DNA from 4 places in the Vibrio crassostreae genome. Region 3 is predicted to be linked to each of the others. Evidence: predicted binding sites of a transcription regulator. Region 3 holds the regulator's gene; each other region holds the start of a gene.

Region 1 (4,001 bases), on a different replicon from region 3:
ACGAGCTGGGGGTTAAGAGAGGGTTAAGGCGAACGTTAACCCCAAAAGAAAATACAAAAAGCGTACGTTTAAACTTCAGCTTTACGCTTCTGACTTGCTTGAAAATAGCCCACCGATTTTATAACCGATCGCATAGCAAACCACGGCGACAGTGACAAATACCAATGCCGAGAAGAAATACGCTACAGACGCTGCAACACCAGCCCCCCACACGACGCTGAACACCAAACCGAGATAAGCCTCTTTTGGCCACTGGTAGATAGGAAACTGAGCGCCGCCGGCAATTAGGTAAGCCATCGCAAACAAGCCAATGAAGGTAACAATAAGACCGATGAGAACGCGAATGTTCATGGAGAGACCCTTGATTAATTTAGCTTGGTTGCCATTGTTCCTAGTCGAAAGCGAATATGCTTAGTCGGAACCGGATCTTCTTAATCGAAGCCGAATATTATTAATCGCAACCTGATGATATTCAAGTATATCGGATAAAAGGAACTGGCTCTATTACTCTTCCGAGTGAGCTTTTACTCACTATAGACAAATCACAGTCGACGGCCAAAACCTGATTTCGCCTGATTAACAGGCACAAAAAAGCGGACACCCTCCTTACGTTAACTCCGTAAGCAAAGTGTCCGCTTTAGCTGAATCTAGCTTAAAGCAGGATGAAAATACCCGCTAAGCATGCACTCATTAGGTTTGCTAGCGTACCAGCAGCTACCGCTTTCAAACCTAAGTTTGCAACTTCAGCACGGCGCTCTGGTGCCATAACACCGATTGAACCTAACTGAATCGCGATAGAACCAATGTTAGCAAAGCCACATAGAGCAAAAGTCACGATTACTTGGCTGTGTTCAGAAAGTAGCGCTTTGTTCTCAACGAAGTCGATGAAAGCAACAAACTCGTTCATAACGATCTTCTGACCGATGTAAGAACCTGCCATCAATACTTCATCACTCGGAATACCGATCAGCCATGCAAGAGGCGAGAACAGGTAACCGAAGATAGCTTGCAGCGTAATGCCCGCAAAACCGAACGTTTCACCTAAGCTTTCTAGGCCAGTATTGACCATCGCAATCACACTCACGAAGGCAACCAACATAGTACCAACCGCTACCGCAACCTTCATACCGTTCATCGCGCCGCTTGCCAATGCATCAATCACGTTGCTTTGGTCAGCTTTATCTAGTTCGATATGGTCGTAATCACTTGGTGTGCTGCGCTCAGGAACGATGATCTTCGCCATTAACAGGCTACCCGGAGCCGCCATAAAGCTTGCAGCGATAAGATATTTAAGCTCAACACCAAGGCCAGCATAACCACCAAGTACACTACCCGCTACCGACGCCATACCACCTGCCATTACAGCAAACAGTTCCGAACGAGTCATAGACTTTAAAAAGGGACGAATAAGAAGAGGAGACTCACCCTGAGAAAGGAAGATATTACCTGTAGCAACCAGAGATTCAGCTTTACTTGTACCCAGCAGTTTTTGCACCGCTCCGCCCAAGATTTGAATCACTTTTTGCATGACGCCTAAGTAATAAAGCGCAGAAATCAAAGCACTGAAGAAGATGATGATTGGAAGCACGCGAACCGCGAAAATGAAGCCTTCAGTAGCAAGGTCACCGAAAAGGAATGCGATACCAACGTCTGCAAAACCAAGCAGGCTAGAAACACCATTACTTAGGCTTGTTAGCGCCAATTGTCCCCATGGGAAATACAATACTAAGGCTGCAAAACCGATTTGAAGTAATAGTGCACGAGAGACCGTTTTCCAGTTAATTGAAGAACGACTTTCAGATAACAGGTACGCGCAAGCAATCAGTGCAAGAACACCGACAAAACCAAATAGAATATTCATAATGTGTCCTAGTAATCCTTAAAGAGTGAACATGAGCCAAGCAAATGACATCAAAGGAACAGGACAAAGAACCGCAAGCAAAACGCTACGCGATGAAGGAGCTAACAGGGTTAGCGAATGTAACAACGAGTTGTTCATGTAAAAAATCACCTTATACAAGCAGTGGAACGTAGCTGGTCCGGTCCGTGGGGTCATTCACATATCCATGTGACGGCTTGTATTGGCTAAGCACCGGCTTAAAACCGGAAAAGAAGTATAAACAGTTAAGTGAGACTTTCATCACATTTTTTGACGCAAACGATCGCGCGGTCAAGGATTAAACAAAACGTATTGTTTGTCGTCGTTTTCGTGCTTCAAAACTGTAAACAATCTGTAGGGAGTTGAATTTGTAATGTTAAGTCTTTAAGTGTGTGAGCGTAATCACTCAGTTAATTCTGTGTGATTCTTACTACTTTTCTGTGCTCTGCCTCATTTCCCGAGACTTCAAGATTCATCTTAAGTTTAGATGCGTATATACTTTGTGTGATCTCACCAAATAATTATCTATAAAATACCAATAGAGCTGATTAGATATAACAGCCATCGAGACTAAGAGAGGAAACACGTGAAGAAAATGGAAGCTCCGCACGACATGAACAATGGAGCTAGATTCAAAACAAATAGACACGGCTATGTGACAGTAGTTGAATATTATAATACCTATACTGTTATTGTCGCGTTTGAAAATACCGGAAATATCCGCGCTATCAGCGCGGCGAAATTACGTACAGGTCAACTTACCGATCGCTCTGTTGCGCCTGAGTCAATTATGATTGGTGAAAAGGTTGAATCGGTTAAACACGGGATATTAACCATTACTCAAGTTGAATCTGAAAATATTGTGGTACTGACCAATGCCAATAACGAAGAAATTAGAATGTTATTGCCTGCCGTACAGAAAATGAAAGATAAAACTGAAGAAGTCGACAGTGAAAATGTTACCTCCCCAAGACCAACCTCTCTTAGCCAACTGACTAAAAGAAACAAAAAGACCAAAGACGTTAATAGCATGCTTAAGAAAATGCTTACTGACTACGGTCGATACGATTAATTCTCTGTTTTCTACAATAAAGCCTCTATAGATTTATATTCTGATATAAAAATTAATTAAGCCCGCCTTTCTCAATAAAATACGTTGCATATTCGAGTGAAAAGTTAAATTTGATCAAAGTCTCACTCTGGATCCTTACCACAAATTAACGAGACCTCCGTCACAATCTCATTTTAGCTTTGTGATGGAGATCTTATTGAAATCTGAATATTTCCGTTACTATGCTCTCACACAATAAGAGAACGAAGTTTCTCAACCCCTAAAATCCAATTGAGACAAATATTATGAAAAAGATTCTTGTAGTTTGCGGTAACGGCCTTGGTACTTCTCTAATGATGGAAATGGCAGTAAAAGAAGTCGCTAAAAAAATCGGTTTCGAAGCAGAAGTTGATCACGAAGATCTATCATCTGCAGCATCAAGTAATGCGGATATTTGGGTTGCAGCAACAGACGTTGCAAACCAACTAAAAGACGCTGGTAAAGAGAACATCATCAGCCTTAAAAATATTTTTGACAAAGCATCAATTGAAGAACAACTAAAAACTTTCATGTAAGGTCAAAATTATGCAAAACTTTTTCGAGTTCATGCTCGGCTTATTAAAAGAGCCAGCGATCATGGTAGGTTTAATTGCTTTCATTGGCCTAGTTGCTCAGAAAGCAGATATTTCCACTATTCTTAAAGGCACCATTAAAACCGTAATGGGTTTCCTAATTTTAGGTTTTGGTGCAGGTGCTCTTGTTGGCGCTCTAAATAACTTCTCAGTGGTATTTACTGAAGCATTCGGCGTAAGTGGTGTTATTCCAAATAACGAAGCAATTGTTGCACTAGCACAAGAAGCATTCGGTTATGAAATGGCTCTAATTATGTTCTTCGCATTCGTTGTGAATATTTTATTGGCTCGTATTACTCCTCTAAAATATATTTTCTTAACGGGTCACCACACAATGTTCATGTCTATGCTAGTAGCGGTAATCCTGTCTACAGCTAACATCGAAGGCACTGCTCTAGTTGCAATCGGCTCGATCATTGTGGGTTCACTGATGGTTATC
Region 2 (4,001 bases), 1.1 Mb from region 3:
TTCTTCTTCCAGTAAGCGTTCCGCGAGATGTCGCTTGCTGATAACGCTACGCAGCATTGGTAGCACGCCGCGCTGTAGCCACAACTTACGATATTCTCGAAATTCGTTAACGACGTTCTCCCACACCACTTCATCGTTGTTGAGTTCATCCAATGATGCGGCATCCAAAGCAAACAACTCAGAGGCCAAGCTCGCGCGTAATGCACGATCATTTTCTGGCGTCAGCACCGCTTGCAGTAAGCGTTGAATATCTTGCGCGACTAGGCTGGTAAACACACTGTCTCGGTTCGACAAATACACGCTCGCAATGCCTTGTTCCGACAACGCGTTCTTAATCAAGCGACCCTCACTACCGGTTCTAACCAAGACAGCAATATCCCCCGCATTCACGGCATGTTGTTTTTTGCCGTTATCAAAATAGGCTTGCTGGTTTTGAGAAGCGGTCAGAATGGTTTGAATCTGACTCGCCGTCGCCTCAGCCATCGCCTTGTGATATTCGCCTTTTGGTAGTGGCTTGTCTTCAGCCTCTTGCAGCCAAAATGTGAGTGCGCGCTGAGTTTCTCCCTTCATCACCCATTGGCGCTTATCAGCCGATGGACTGGCAGCAACAGGCAGGAATGGAATATCTTGATCGTAGATAAACGGACTGTCCGAATTCATAAACACTTGGTTTACTGCACTGACCATATCGGCACTTGAACGCCAGTTAGTACCCAAAGTGTAGTGAGCACTAACTTGGTTTCTCGCCTTGATATAGGTAAAGATATCTGCGCCACGGAAGCCATAAATAGCCTGCTTCGGGTCACCGATCATAAACAAGCCACATTGCGGGTTATCGAGATAGATTCGGCTAAAAATACTGTATTGCAGCGGATCGGTATCTTGGAATTCATCGATCATCGCAACCGGGTAGAGTGTGCGAATTCTTTCCACTAGCAATGATTGCTCATCGACATCAATCGACGCAGATAACTGAGTCAGCAAGTCATCAAATGATAACCACTGCTTCTGCTGTTTTGCCTTGGCTAGCATAGTTCGACAGTGAGTAATCGCATGCGCCAATAACGGGGCTTTCAGGTTTGCAGGAGAATTTAAGAAGTCCTCAATCGCTTCGAAAACTGCGTGCTGAGGTACAGTGCCTTTCGGTGTTTTTTCAAGTAGAGTAGCTTGAGAGAACTTCTCTAGTTTATCTGGGAACTGGTAATCATGGGTGTCGCTCTGCGCCCATGCTGTGACCGCTTCTAACCATGTTGGCAGAGACTTCTTGGTGTAACTGCGCTTGTTCACATCTGAACTTGAGATCAAAGCCAAAAAGTCCGCTTCAGACTCACACCACAGCGCTTTGAGTTGCTTCACTTTGTCTAGGTTCTGCTTGTGCAGAGTTTGTAAGTCACCCGACATCGCTTCTACGGTTAGCTTCAATGGAGAACCCGTCAGATAACGATTGACGTCTGCTAATAACGCAGCCGGTGAGCCCCAAATATTACGAACCTCACCAGCCAGTTGAATAGGCAGCGGGTAAAACTGCTTACGCCAATAGTCAGCAACCACTTGCGCTTTCAGGTGACTTTCATCGGTCACAAATTCATTATCAAAACGGCTTCCAGACTCAAAGGCATTTTGAGTCAACATTCGCTGACAGAAGCCGTGAATGGTGTAGACAGCCGCTTCATCCATTTGCCTTTCCGCATTAAGCAGTGTTTTCGCAGCGCCAGCGTGGTCTTCGATCTCTTGCAACAAAGGAGCAATCACTGGGTCATCACTTTGCCCGCGAGCAAACGCTATGCGTGCATCATGGATTCGGGCACGAATACGATCCCGCAGCTCTGCGGTTGCCGCTTCGGTAAAGGTCACTACCAGGATTTGATCTACGGTCAGTGGCTCATGGTGTCGGGTAGCTTCTGTAAGCTCACCTTGTGGTGCTGCCGTGCCGTGCCCGAGCAGTAGGCGTAAGTACAGGCCGGCGATGGTAAATGTTTTACCCGTGCCCGCCGATGCTTCAATTAAACGCGCGCCATGAAGTGGAAACGTCATGGTATTGAGTGTCTGTGGAGCAATTACCTGAACACTGCTTGTGGTCGTCATGCCTTACTGCCTTCTGATAAATATGTTGTTACAAATGTGACCTAGCGTGGAAAACGTCATTCAATTTACGTCCTACGCTGATTTGTTAATAGTTAGTGCGATCTCTCTCACGGATCAATTCAGATCGCCTCGCTACTATGCGCCCACGAGTTCAGGAGCGCGTACGAGTTTTGTACTTTACGGCGTTACTTTGAACCACAGAATAATGGTCCCTCTGACCTGTGGCCGTACAGCGAACGCCCTACACTAATAATGATTTACTGGCGGCCACTTTATTTCCTGTACCTTGCTTCTGTTCACCTTGATTCCCTTCACCTGGAAAGTAAGCACCCCAAATGCTTACCAGCGACTCTCTTTCGTTTTTCATTAATTCAGCGCACACGCTACTGATCTTGTCGATCACAGCCACTTACTTCTGATCTTCCAGATCGGCAGCAGCCAACCTTGCCGCCTGTAACACAAGCGTTGAATACATACGCGACTCAGCCGCCAGCTCCTCGTCCCACTTAGGCCAAATACGCGAGATGTAGGTATCTCGACCCTCGCCCGTGAAAGCGAAGCTATCATTAAAAGTATCGACCATTTTCTTGAGCGACTTCTCTTCATCATCGACCCATTTACCACGGCTAAAGCCCGCTTCAACGCCGGCCAAGGCGGTTTTCGGGAAATACGGCAGTGGTGCAGTCATACCTTGATAGAACAGTCGCACTAACTCAGCTAATAAACTCTTCGCCTGCTGCGCATCGCCGATAGGTTGTAGCGTTTGGTGAACCACGCCTTCTTTTCTGTCATAGCCAATAATATGAGTCGTTTTGCCGTGCCCCATCACCGCACAACACAAGTGATCGACCCACGCAGCCAAGTAATCTTGCGAGCGAATTTTGCCACTACGGAAACGCACTAAACCCGATTGATAGTTTTGAGTCAGCCAACCCATCAAACGAACCGGTTTGCCCTCACCTAGTACGTCAAATTCAATATTTACCTCGAGATCTTGTTGTGGCTGCCCACTTACAAATCGAATCTCTTTGGCTAAGTCTTCTGCTTGAACGCGGTTGGTTTCAAATTCGATATCACCAAAAGCGCCAACCGGTAATCGACCTTGAGCTTTTTGCTCAGAGACAAACAAGCGAACCGCTTCATCCGCCCCTTCAGGATGATCGAGTAATACTTGAAGCAAAGCGTCTTTTAGTTGGAAACTTTCTAAACCATTAAGCACGAACGGTTCATCGTCTTCCATTACCGGAAGCGGGGGCTCAAACACCACTTTTAGGCGGCGATTAAAGAAGTATTGCACTGGCAAGCGCCAGAAACGCTGCAGCTCAACCAAATCCAATTCCAATGGATAGGTCGCACCAAGCAAATAGTCATCCAAGGCACGATTGAATTCACCACTGCGTTCACCGGAACGGTTAGCCGCAGGAAGCCATTCTTTGGCGTAACTCAGCACATGGCTTGAATCACCTTGAGTAAAGGCAGCCGGGCTAAATGGTGTCATGGTGTGTTCAAAACTGATCGCTTGAGTCAGCTTGATACCAGAATCATCACTTGGTAGCGCTTGGTCTTCACTTAGGCAGTAGTTCTGCTGGCAGTACTCAATCAACTCTGAAACCAATACCGACGGCACTCGCTCAGTATTATCTTGAATCGAACGGCCGACATAGCTTATGTACAAACATTCTTGCGCTGACAACATCGCCTCTAAGAATAGGTAGCGGTCATCATCACGACGAGAACGGTCTCCGGGACGAGCTAGACTCTTTTTGCCTACGCCATTCGGCGAGCGAGTTTGGGCGCTCATCAAATCAAAACCTTCCGGTGGCATTGAGCGCGGGTAAACACCATCATTCATGCCTAATAGACAAACGGTTTTGAACGGAATAGAACGCATCGGCATCAGCGTACAGAAGTTAACT
Region 3 (4,001 bases):
CAGCCATTCGCTGAACCTGCACCTTTCATGGGCCCTCAGATCTCTGAAGCTGCAGCTAAATTTATTCTAGACGCGCAAGCTAATCTGCAATCGTTAGGTGGTGTCAGCCTAGTAGAAGCAAAAGCGGGTCAAGCGGCGTTTGTTTCTCCGGGCATTATCGATGCAACCAATATTGCTGACCTGCCAGATGAAGAGTACTTCGGTCCATTGCTGCAAGTGGTTCGTTACCAATCGCTAGAGCAAGCGGTCGAGTTAGCTAACGACACACGCTTTGGTTTGTCTGCAGGCCTTGTATCAACAGACGATTCTGAATGGGAATACTTCGTTGACCATATCCGTGCGGGTATTGTTAACCGTAACCGTCAGCTAACAGGCGCAAGTGGTGATGCACCGTTTGGTGGTCCGGGTGCTTCAGGCAACCTACGTCCAAGTGCTTACTACGCAGCTGACTACTGTGCTTACCCTATGGCTTCAATGGAAGGTGGCGAAACTCAACTACCAGCATCGTTTAGCCCAGGTATTGAGCTTTAATTTAGGCTAATGAGTCTTAGGCTCATTGGTTAAGCTTGAAATAGGGAAGTGGTGTTATCGCTTCCCTTTTCCATCCCGTCCGACACCTAGATTGGGCGGTAGATAATAATAGAACAAGTATGTCACAGGCTGATGGCTGCTGACTCTGTGTCTCAGCCTCTCCCTTTCTAATCCAAATTACTAGCTTGCTAGAACCTCTGACAAGGAGTCACCATGACGCCCGATCTACTCTTTAAATCACTATGGGACGATTACATTCACAGGCTGTGTCCATCGGCTGAGAAAGTGCATCACTTGCTGAAAGAAGATGAAGCGCTGATCAACGACCATATTGCACTGCGTACTTTTAATGTTGCCCCTCTCGGTATTGAAACACTAGCTAAGCCTTTCCTGGAACTGGGTTACAAGGCGTGTGGCGACTACCTGTTTGAGAGCAAGAAGCTAGTGGCTAAACACTACGAGCACCCAGACCCGAAGCAGCCAAAAGTGTTCATTAGTGAATTGAAGGTCGAAGAGTGTTCTAGTGAATTACAACAGATCGTTGCTAAGTTAGTTGAGCAGGTTGATGCAAGCAAGCTTCAAGGTCATGAGTTCTTGTTTGGTGGTCGCCAATGGGATTTGAGTTTCGCTGATTTCCAAGTACTAGCTAAAGAGAGCGAATACGCATCTTGGCTAGCGGCTCATGGATATGGTGCAAACCACTTTACGGTAAGTGTGAACCAGCTGAATAACTTTGATGAAGTGCAGGCGGTGAATGACTACCTGAGCGAGTCTGGCTTTACTATCAACGCATCTGGCGGTGAGGTTAAAGGCTCTCCAGAGGTCTTATTAGAGCAATCATCAACAATGGCAGACAAAGTCCCAGTTTCATTTGTTGAAGGCAATGAGATGATTCCAGGCGGCTTCTATGAGTTCGCTAAGCGTTATGCGATGGTCAACGGTGAGCTTTACACAGGTTTTGTGGCCGCATCGGCGGATAAGATCTTTGAGAGCACCAACGGTTAATAAAAGGTACGAGAACGGACTTATCCTAGATATGCGAGTACGCTTCGCTTCTAGGAAGTTTACAAATAGGATTCTGTGAGTTCTTCTCGTTTCTCGTATCTGTTCTATAGATCTTTAGAAAACAAAAAAGCCACCAAATTTGCATTTGGTGGCTTTCAAATTTTTGGCTCAGTTAATCGAGATTAACGAGTGCCGTATACCACGATAGTTTTACCGTGTGCAGAAATTAGGTTCTGCTCTTCTAGCATCTTCAAGATACGACCAACTGTCTCACGAGAACAACCAACGATCTGGCCAATCTCTTGACGAGTGATCTTGATTTGCATGCCGTCAGGGTGAGTCATTGCATCTGGCTGTTTCGCTAGGTTTAGTAGCGTTTGAGCGATACGACCTGTTACGTCAAGGAACGCTAAGTCACCAACCTTTTGGCTAGTTACTTGTAGACGGTTTGCCATTTGCGCTGAAAGACGCATTAGGATATCTGGGTTCACTTGGATAAGTTGACGGAATTTCTTGAAAGAAATTTCAGCTACTTCACAAGGAGATTTAGCACGAACCCAAGCAGTACGCTCTTGGTCTTCTTCGAACAAGCCAAGCTCACCGATGAAGTCGCCTTGGTTTAGGTAAGAAAGAATCATTTCCTTACCTTCTTCGTCTTTGATAAGAACTGCCACAGAACCTTTAACGATGTAGTACAAGGTTTCTGCCTTTTCACCAGCATGAATCAAAGTACTTTTTGAAGGGTACTTATGAATATGACAGTGTGAAAGGAACCACTCTAATGTTGGATCGGTTTGAGGTTTACCTAGAACCATAATATCTCACTTCCTCTGCAGGGTATGCTTGCCGCTTTCCGTATTTTAGCTAAGCCTGGATTGACTTGTAGGATAAGAGCACTCGTTGAGCGCTGCAAGCTATCTTGTGTTTCGTTTAAGAATAGTATCCTTTTTCAGGTACTATTTCTTGATTTTAATCGTGACCAAGCTACGATTTTTTACGCAAAATTGTGCACATGATCACGGTATGAAAAGTAATCAACCAGAATGTCGTTTTGTTAACCTATTTTTCCGGTTTCGATAAGTTGTTGCAGGATTGGCCTCACAATGAGCTCCATAGCAAAACTCATCTTGCCGCCTGGTACCACTAGTGTGTTATGACGAGACATAAACGAGCCATCAATCATAGCCAGAAGGTAGGGGAAATCGACGTTTTTGATGCCACGCAAACGTATAACTACGAAGCTTTCGTCTAAACTTGGAATTCCTTTGGCGTTAAGTGGGTTCGATGTATCTACGGTTGGAACACGCTGAAAGTTTATGTGAGTGCGCGAAAATTGCGGGGTAATGTAGTTGAGGTAATCATCCATTGAACGAACAATGGAGTCCATTACCGCTTCGCGTGAGTGACCACGATCGCGAGTGTCACGAACGAATTTTTGAATCCACTCTAGGTTTACGATGGGCACCATGCCGATCAGCAAATCGACGTGTTGAGAAACGTTAATGTCGCCATCAACCACACCGCCGTGCAAGCCTTCGTAAAACATCACATCGGAATTTTCCGGGATCTCTTGCCATGGCGTGAAGGTGCCCGGCATTTGATTGTAAGGCACGGCTTCATCAAAGGTGTGCAGGTAGCTTCTTACTTTACCTGTACCTTCGTTACCGTATTTACGGAAGAACTCTTCTAGCGCACCAAAGTCGTTGGCTTGAGGACCAAAGTAGCTGATGTGCTTACCTTGCTCGCGCGCTTTACGGATCTCGACATCCATCTCTGGACGTGTGAAGCGATGGAAACTATCCCCTTCAACCCAAGCTGCCTTCACGTCCATCATATTGAACATTTTGCGGAAGGCTTCTGAGGTAGTGGTGGTGCCGGCTCCAGATGAACCCGTCACCGCAATAATTGGATGTTTAGCGGACATGACAACCCTTGTCTTTTGAGTAACTTACTTGTTAGCAATCGTTTACCACTATAACACGGCTCCTTTATGAGCGCAGCTTAGAAGCGTTTTGTGACTTGAATATCAACGGTTTCATGGAGTTCAGAAAACACGATGCTGACTTCTCCTGAAGCTAATTGATGTTTCACTTGGTCAATCTTGTTTTGCAGTGAAACCTCTACGTCGCCGTAGTCTGTGCCTTCACGCAGCACGAACTCTTTGATGAGGTTTTCCAGTGTCTCTGGTGCAATGTCTTGCCATGGGATGATCATAAATACTTCTCTCTTTTATGTTCATGGATATGTTCATAGATATGTTTATTGATGTAGAAATATGTGTGCTTAGTAATGTTTTGCTTCTATTTACTAAGGCTCGGTCATTATGCCGAATCTTGGATACTTTCATAGTAGGCAGGCAAGGCTTCTTCTAACCAAAATCTTGGCTTGAGTGTGCTGCCAGTAATAAACCCAACATGTCCGCCTTTTTGGAACAGTCGATAATCGATGTTATCGGGTAGAACGAA
Region 4 (4,001 bases), on a different replicon from region 3:
TTTTTGGAATTTCGCGTCTGTTGCAAACTTAGCGATACCTTCTAACTGCTCAAGTTTTGCAGGCCACTCAGTACCGATCTTGCCAGTAATTAGCGTAGATAGACCTGGATTACAGAACTTCAACCAACGACGTGGCGTAATGCCGTTCGTTACGTTAGTCAGTTTACCTGGGAAGATTTCGTTGAACTCTGGGAACAAGTCTTTCTTAACCAGTTGAGAGTGAAGCGCAGCTACACCGTTTACTTTGTAAGAGCCAATCACACATAGGTTTGCCATGCGAACCATACGGTGGAAACCTTCTTGAATGATAGAAAGCTTCGCTTGCTTCTCACCGTCACCAGGCCACATCTTGCGAACTTCTTGCATGAAGCGGTGGTTGATTTCAAAAATGATTTCCATGTGACGTGGAAGAAGACGGTTGATCAGTGATTCAGACCAAGTCTCTAGTGCTTCAGGAAGTAGTGTGTGGTTCGTGTATGCGAACGTATGAGCACTGATTTCCCATGCTTGATCCCAAGATAGACCTTTCTCGTCAATCAAGATGCGCATTAGCTCAGGAATCGCAATTGTTGGGTGCGTATCGTTAAGCTGAATCGTTTCTTGCTTAGGCAGATCTTCTAGAGAAAAACCTGCTGCTTCGTGACGACGTAGAATATCGCGAACAGACGCTGCTGAGTGGAAGTACTGCTGCATTAGACGCAGAGTCTTACCTTTCTCGTGGTTGTCGTTCGGGTAAAGTACTTTAGTGATGTTACCTGCATCGATTAACGAGTGTTGTGCTTCGAAGTAATCACCGTTATTAAAACTTGCTAGTGAGAATGGTGCGATTGCCTGACATTCCCAAAGACGTAGCGGGTAAACCGTGTTTGACTCGTAACCTACGATAGGTAGATCCCAAGGCATTGCTTTTACTTCCATACCTGGAACCCAAGTACGTACTTCTTTACCGTCGATGAATTCAACTTCTACATGACCGTAAAAACCAATGTGTTGTGCTAGTTCTGGACGAGCGACTTCCCACGGGTAACCTTCAACACCGCGCCATGCGTCAGGTGCTTCTTGTTGGCGGCCGTCTTGGAAAGATTGTTTGAATAGACCATACTCGTAGTGAAGACCGTAGCCTACTGTTGGGTATTCTTGAGCAGCACAAGAATCCATGAAACAAGCAGCTAGACGACCAAGACCACCATTACCTAGTGATGGGTCGCGTTCTTCTTCTAGAAGGTCAGTTAGGTTTTGACCTAGCTCTTCCATTGCATGAGTGATCTGTTCGTATAGACCCATGCTGATCAGGTTGTTACCTGTCAGACGGCCAATCAAAAACTCTAATGAAAGGTAGTTAACGCTTTTCGCGTTCTTAATTTTTTCATCGTTTTCAGTTTCTAGCAGGTCGAATGTTGTGAGTTCTGCTAATGCGCGACCCATTGCTAGGTACCATGCGCGGCTATCCGCGTTTTCAATAGTTGTTGCGTAGGTTGCAGATAAATGCTTCTTAACGCTTTCTTGGAACGACACTTTATCGAAAGTTTTTTGCTGAGTTGGTTTCATTTCAGAAATCTCGCTTTTAATAGTTCTAATTCATCTGTGACATATCGTGCATGGTCACCATAAACTAAACATCCTCCCGCTAACGCGACTGACTAGGAGTAGATAGGAGGGCGTAGGGGGCGTACCGACTTAGGGTTAGTGATCTGACTCTCATGTTCTGACTTCGAACAAAAAGTTGGAGTGACTAAGATCACAAGCTCCCGTTCGATAACTTAACTTCAATTGATGTGACTTTTATTTAACCAGATTACAGTCATTATCAAATCTGAGTTTCAGATCACGAAAATAATTTCTCGCTCTCATCCTTTGCATAGATTCCCGTGTAGGGAAGAACAAAGTCACATTCACGAACCAACCAACAACGTGATCAAAGTCTCAAATAAAGGGCGTAGACACCCAAAAACATGCAGAAGCGCAAGGTTTCTGAGGAGGATCATAGTCGGTGCCGTTTTGCTTCACGTAATATGAGTGAAGACTTAAGTAATTAGGCTAATGTCATTGGATTGCACTCAACGATAGATTGGGATAATTCTGAACATAGCCACGGAATAGGTGAAAAACTTCGACATGTGGATCCCATCGAAACTAACTCGTCCCGGCCGCTTACATAATGCAATCCTACGACCTAGGGTTCTCGATCTGCTTCAGAACGCAGATTGCTATAAGCTTGTGTTGTTCCGCTCTCCAGCGGGCTACGGCAAAACCACCATGGCTGCACAATGGTTGGTAGATAAACCCAATGTGGGTTGGTACAGCATTGATGATAGTGACAACGATGCCTTCCGCTTTATCAACTACCTACTTCAATCACTTAATAAAGCGACTCAAAATGCCTGTCCGAATGCCCAAAAATTAGCAGAAAAACGACAATTTTCATCGCTGCATTCTTTATTGAGTGAAGTGTTCGCCGAAATGTCTGAATTCCATCACGAATGTTTTCTAGTGTTGGATGACTATCATTTGGTCAACAATGACGACATCCACGAAGCAATGCGCTTCTTTCTTAAACACATGCCCGACAACCTAACGCTAGTTGTAACCAGTCGTGGTACACCACCACTTGGTACAGCAAACCTGCGCGTTCGTGATTTAATGATCGAATTGGGTAATGACTCGTTGGCGTTTGATACCGAAGAAACCACACGTTTTTTCAACCAACGTGTTGCTGATGGCATTGATGACATCACCGCAGACAGTATCTGTAACTATGTAGAGGGTTGGCCTTCTGCTCTGCAACTTATCGCGCTGCAAGCACAGCACCAAAAACGCACCCTTGCACAGTCCGCAGAGTCGTTTTCTCACTTTAACCACGCCCATCTTTGGGACTACTTGGTTGAAGAAGTATTCGACCTGCTAGACAAAGAAACCCGACAGTTCTTGATGCAATGTTCTGTGCTTGATCACTTCAACGATGAGCTTGTGTGTGCACTTACACAGCGCGAAGATGCGTTAGGTATGATCGAATCACTCAACCGTTTTGGTTTGTTCATCTACCCACTTGAGGGCGAAAAGAACTGGTATCGCTTCCATAACTTATTTGGTGAATTCCTCGCACATGAGCGTCAAGCTCGAATCCCTCAACAGGAAGCAGAACTGCATCGAAGTGCGGCAAAAGCGTGGATCAAGCAAAACACACCACACCAAGCACTACGCCACGCACAGCGCGCTGAAGATCCAGAACTGATCATTCAAATCCTGACTGAACACGGTTGGCCGATGTTCAACCAAGGTGAGCTTTCATCTTTAGAGATGGCGATCAAGCAACTGACCACGGATCAACTTTACAGTGAGCCTAAACTGTCCATGTTGCGCGCGTGGCTTGCACAAAGTCAGCACCGTTATGACCAAGTGGGTACTTTGCTGGAAGAGGCAGAGACTCAATATCAAGCTCGAAACATTGAACTCGATACTCAGCAGCAAGGTCAATACAACGCCTTGCGCGCCCAAGTTGCCATCAACAGCAATGAACCTGAAAAAGCGTTAGAACTGGCTGAGCTTTCGTTGAGCCAACTGAACACCACTGTTTATCGTAGCCGTATTGTTGCAACCTCGGTTGTTGGCGAAGTGAATCACGTAATGGGTAACCTCAGTCGTGCACTACCGATGATGCAACAAACAGAAAAACTGGCACGTCAGTATCAGGTTTACCATCAGGCTCTGTGGGCGATTCTGCAACAAAGCGAAATCTTGATTGCTCAAGGTTATGTTCAAGCTGCATTTGAGCTACAAGACAGTGCATTCAAATTGATTGAAGAGCACCAGCTTCAATACGTGCCTTTGCATGAGTTCTTGCTGCGTGTTCGCGCCCAGATCTTCTGGTGTTGGAACCGACTAGATGAAGCGGAAGAGTGTTGCTACAAAGGGTTAGATATCCTTGGTCACCACTCGCCGAGTAAACACCTGCACAGCTACTCTATGTTGGCTCGTATTTCATTGAGCCGCGGCGAGATAGA

Evidence for each region. Region 3 encodes CRP, which controls carbon source genes, mostly activating them, when cyclic AMP is high. Its sites were predicted from a motif close to TGTGANNNNNNTCACA; they were not measured.
Region 1: OC193_RS16175 (NupC/NupG family nucleoside CNT transporter) is a predicted target of CRP. The motif match lies at 2,130-2,145, and genes of this name have one in related genera.
Region 2: recB (exodeoxyribonuclease V subunit beta) is a predicted target of CRP. The motif match lies at 2,182-2,197, and genes of this name have one in related genera.
Region 4: malT (HTH-type transcriptional regulator MalT) is a predicted target of CRP. The motif match lies at 1,911-1,926, and genes of this name have one in related genera.

The regions. Positions count from the first base shown of each region.
Region 1 is NZ_AP025477.1:84,448-88,448, reverse strand. It holds gene OC193_RS16180 (hypothetical protein) at 82-351, opposite strand; gene OC193_RS16175 (NupC/NupG family nucleoside CNT transporter) at 653-1,861, opposite strand; gene OC193_RS16170 (hypothetical protein) at 2,475-2,951, shown strand; gene OC193_RS16165 (PTS sugar transporter subunit IIB) at 3,236-3,505, shown strand; gene OC193_RS16160 (PTS ascorbate transporter subunit IIC) at 3,516-4,001, shown strand, end outside.
Region 2 is NZ_AP025476.1:781,399-785,399, reverse strand. It holds gene recB (exodeoxyribonuclease V subunit beta) at 1-2,085, opposite strand, end outside; gene OC193_RS03615 (hypothetical protein) at 2,327-2,452, opposite strand; gene recC (exodeoxyribonuclease V subunit gamma) at 2,495-4,001, opposite strand, start outside.
Region 3 is NZ_AP025476.1:3,158,216-3,162,216, reverse strand. It holds gene astD (succinylglutamate-semialdehyde dehydrogenase) at 1-531, shown strand, start outside; gene OC193_RS14275 (DUF1338 domain-containing protein) at 745-1,536, shown strand; gene crp (cAMP-activated global transcriptional regulator CRP) at 1,719-2,351, opposite strand; gene OC193_RS14265 (phosphoribulokinase) at 2,591-3,460, opposite strand; gene OC193_RS14260 (YheU family protein) at 3,538-3,750, opposite strand; gene OC193_RS14255 (hydrolase) at 3,858-4,001, opposite strand, start outside.
Region 4 is NZ_AP025477.1:1,345,494-1,349,494, forward strand. It holds gene OC193_RS21755 (glycogen/starch/alpha-glucan phosphorylase) at 1-1,548, opposite strand, end outside; gene malT (HTH-type transcriptional regulator MalT) at 2,116-4,001, shown strand, end outside.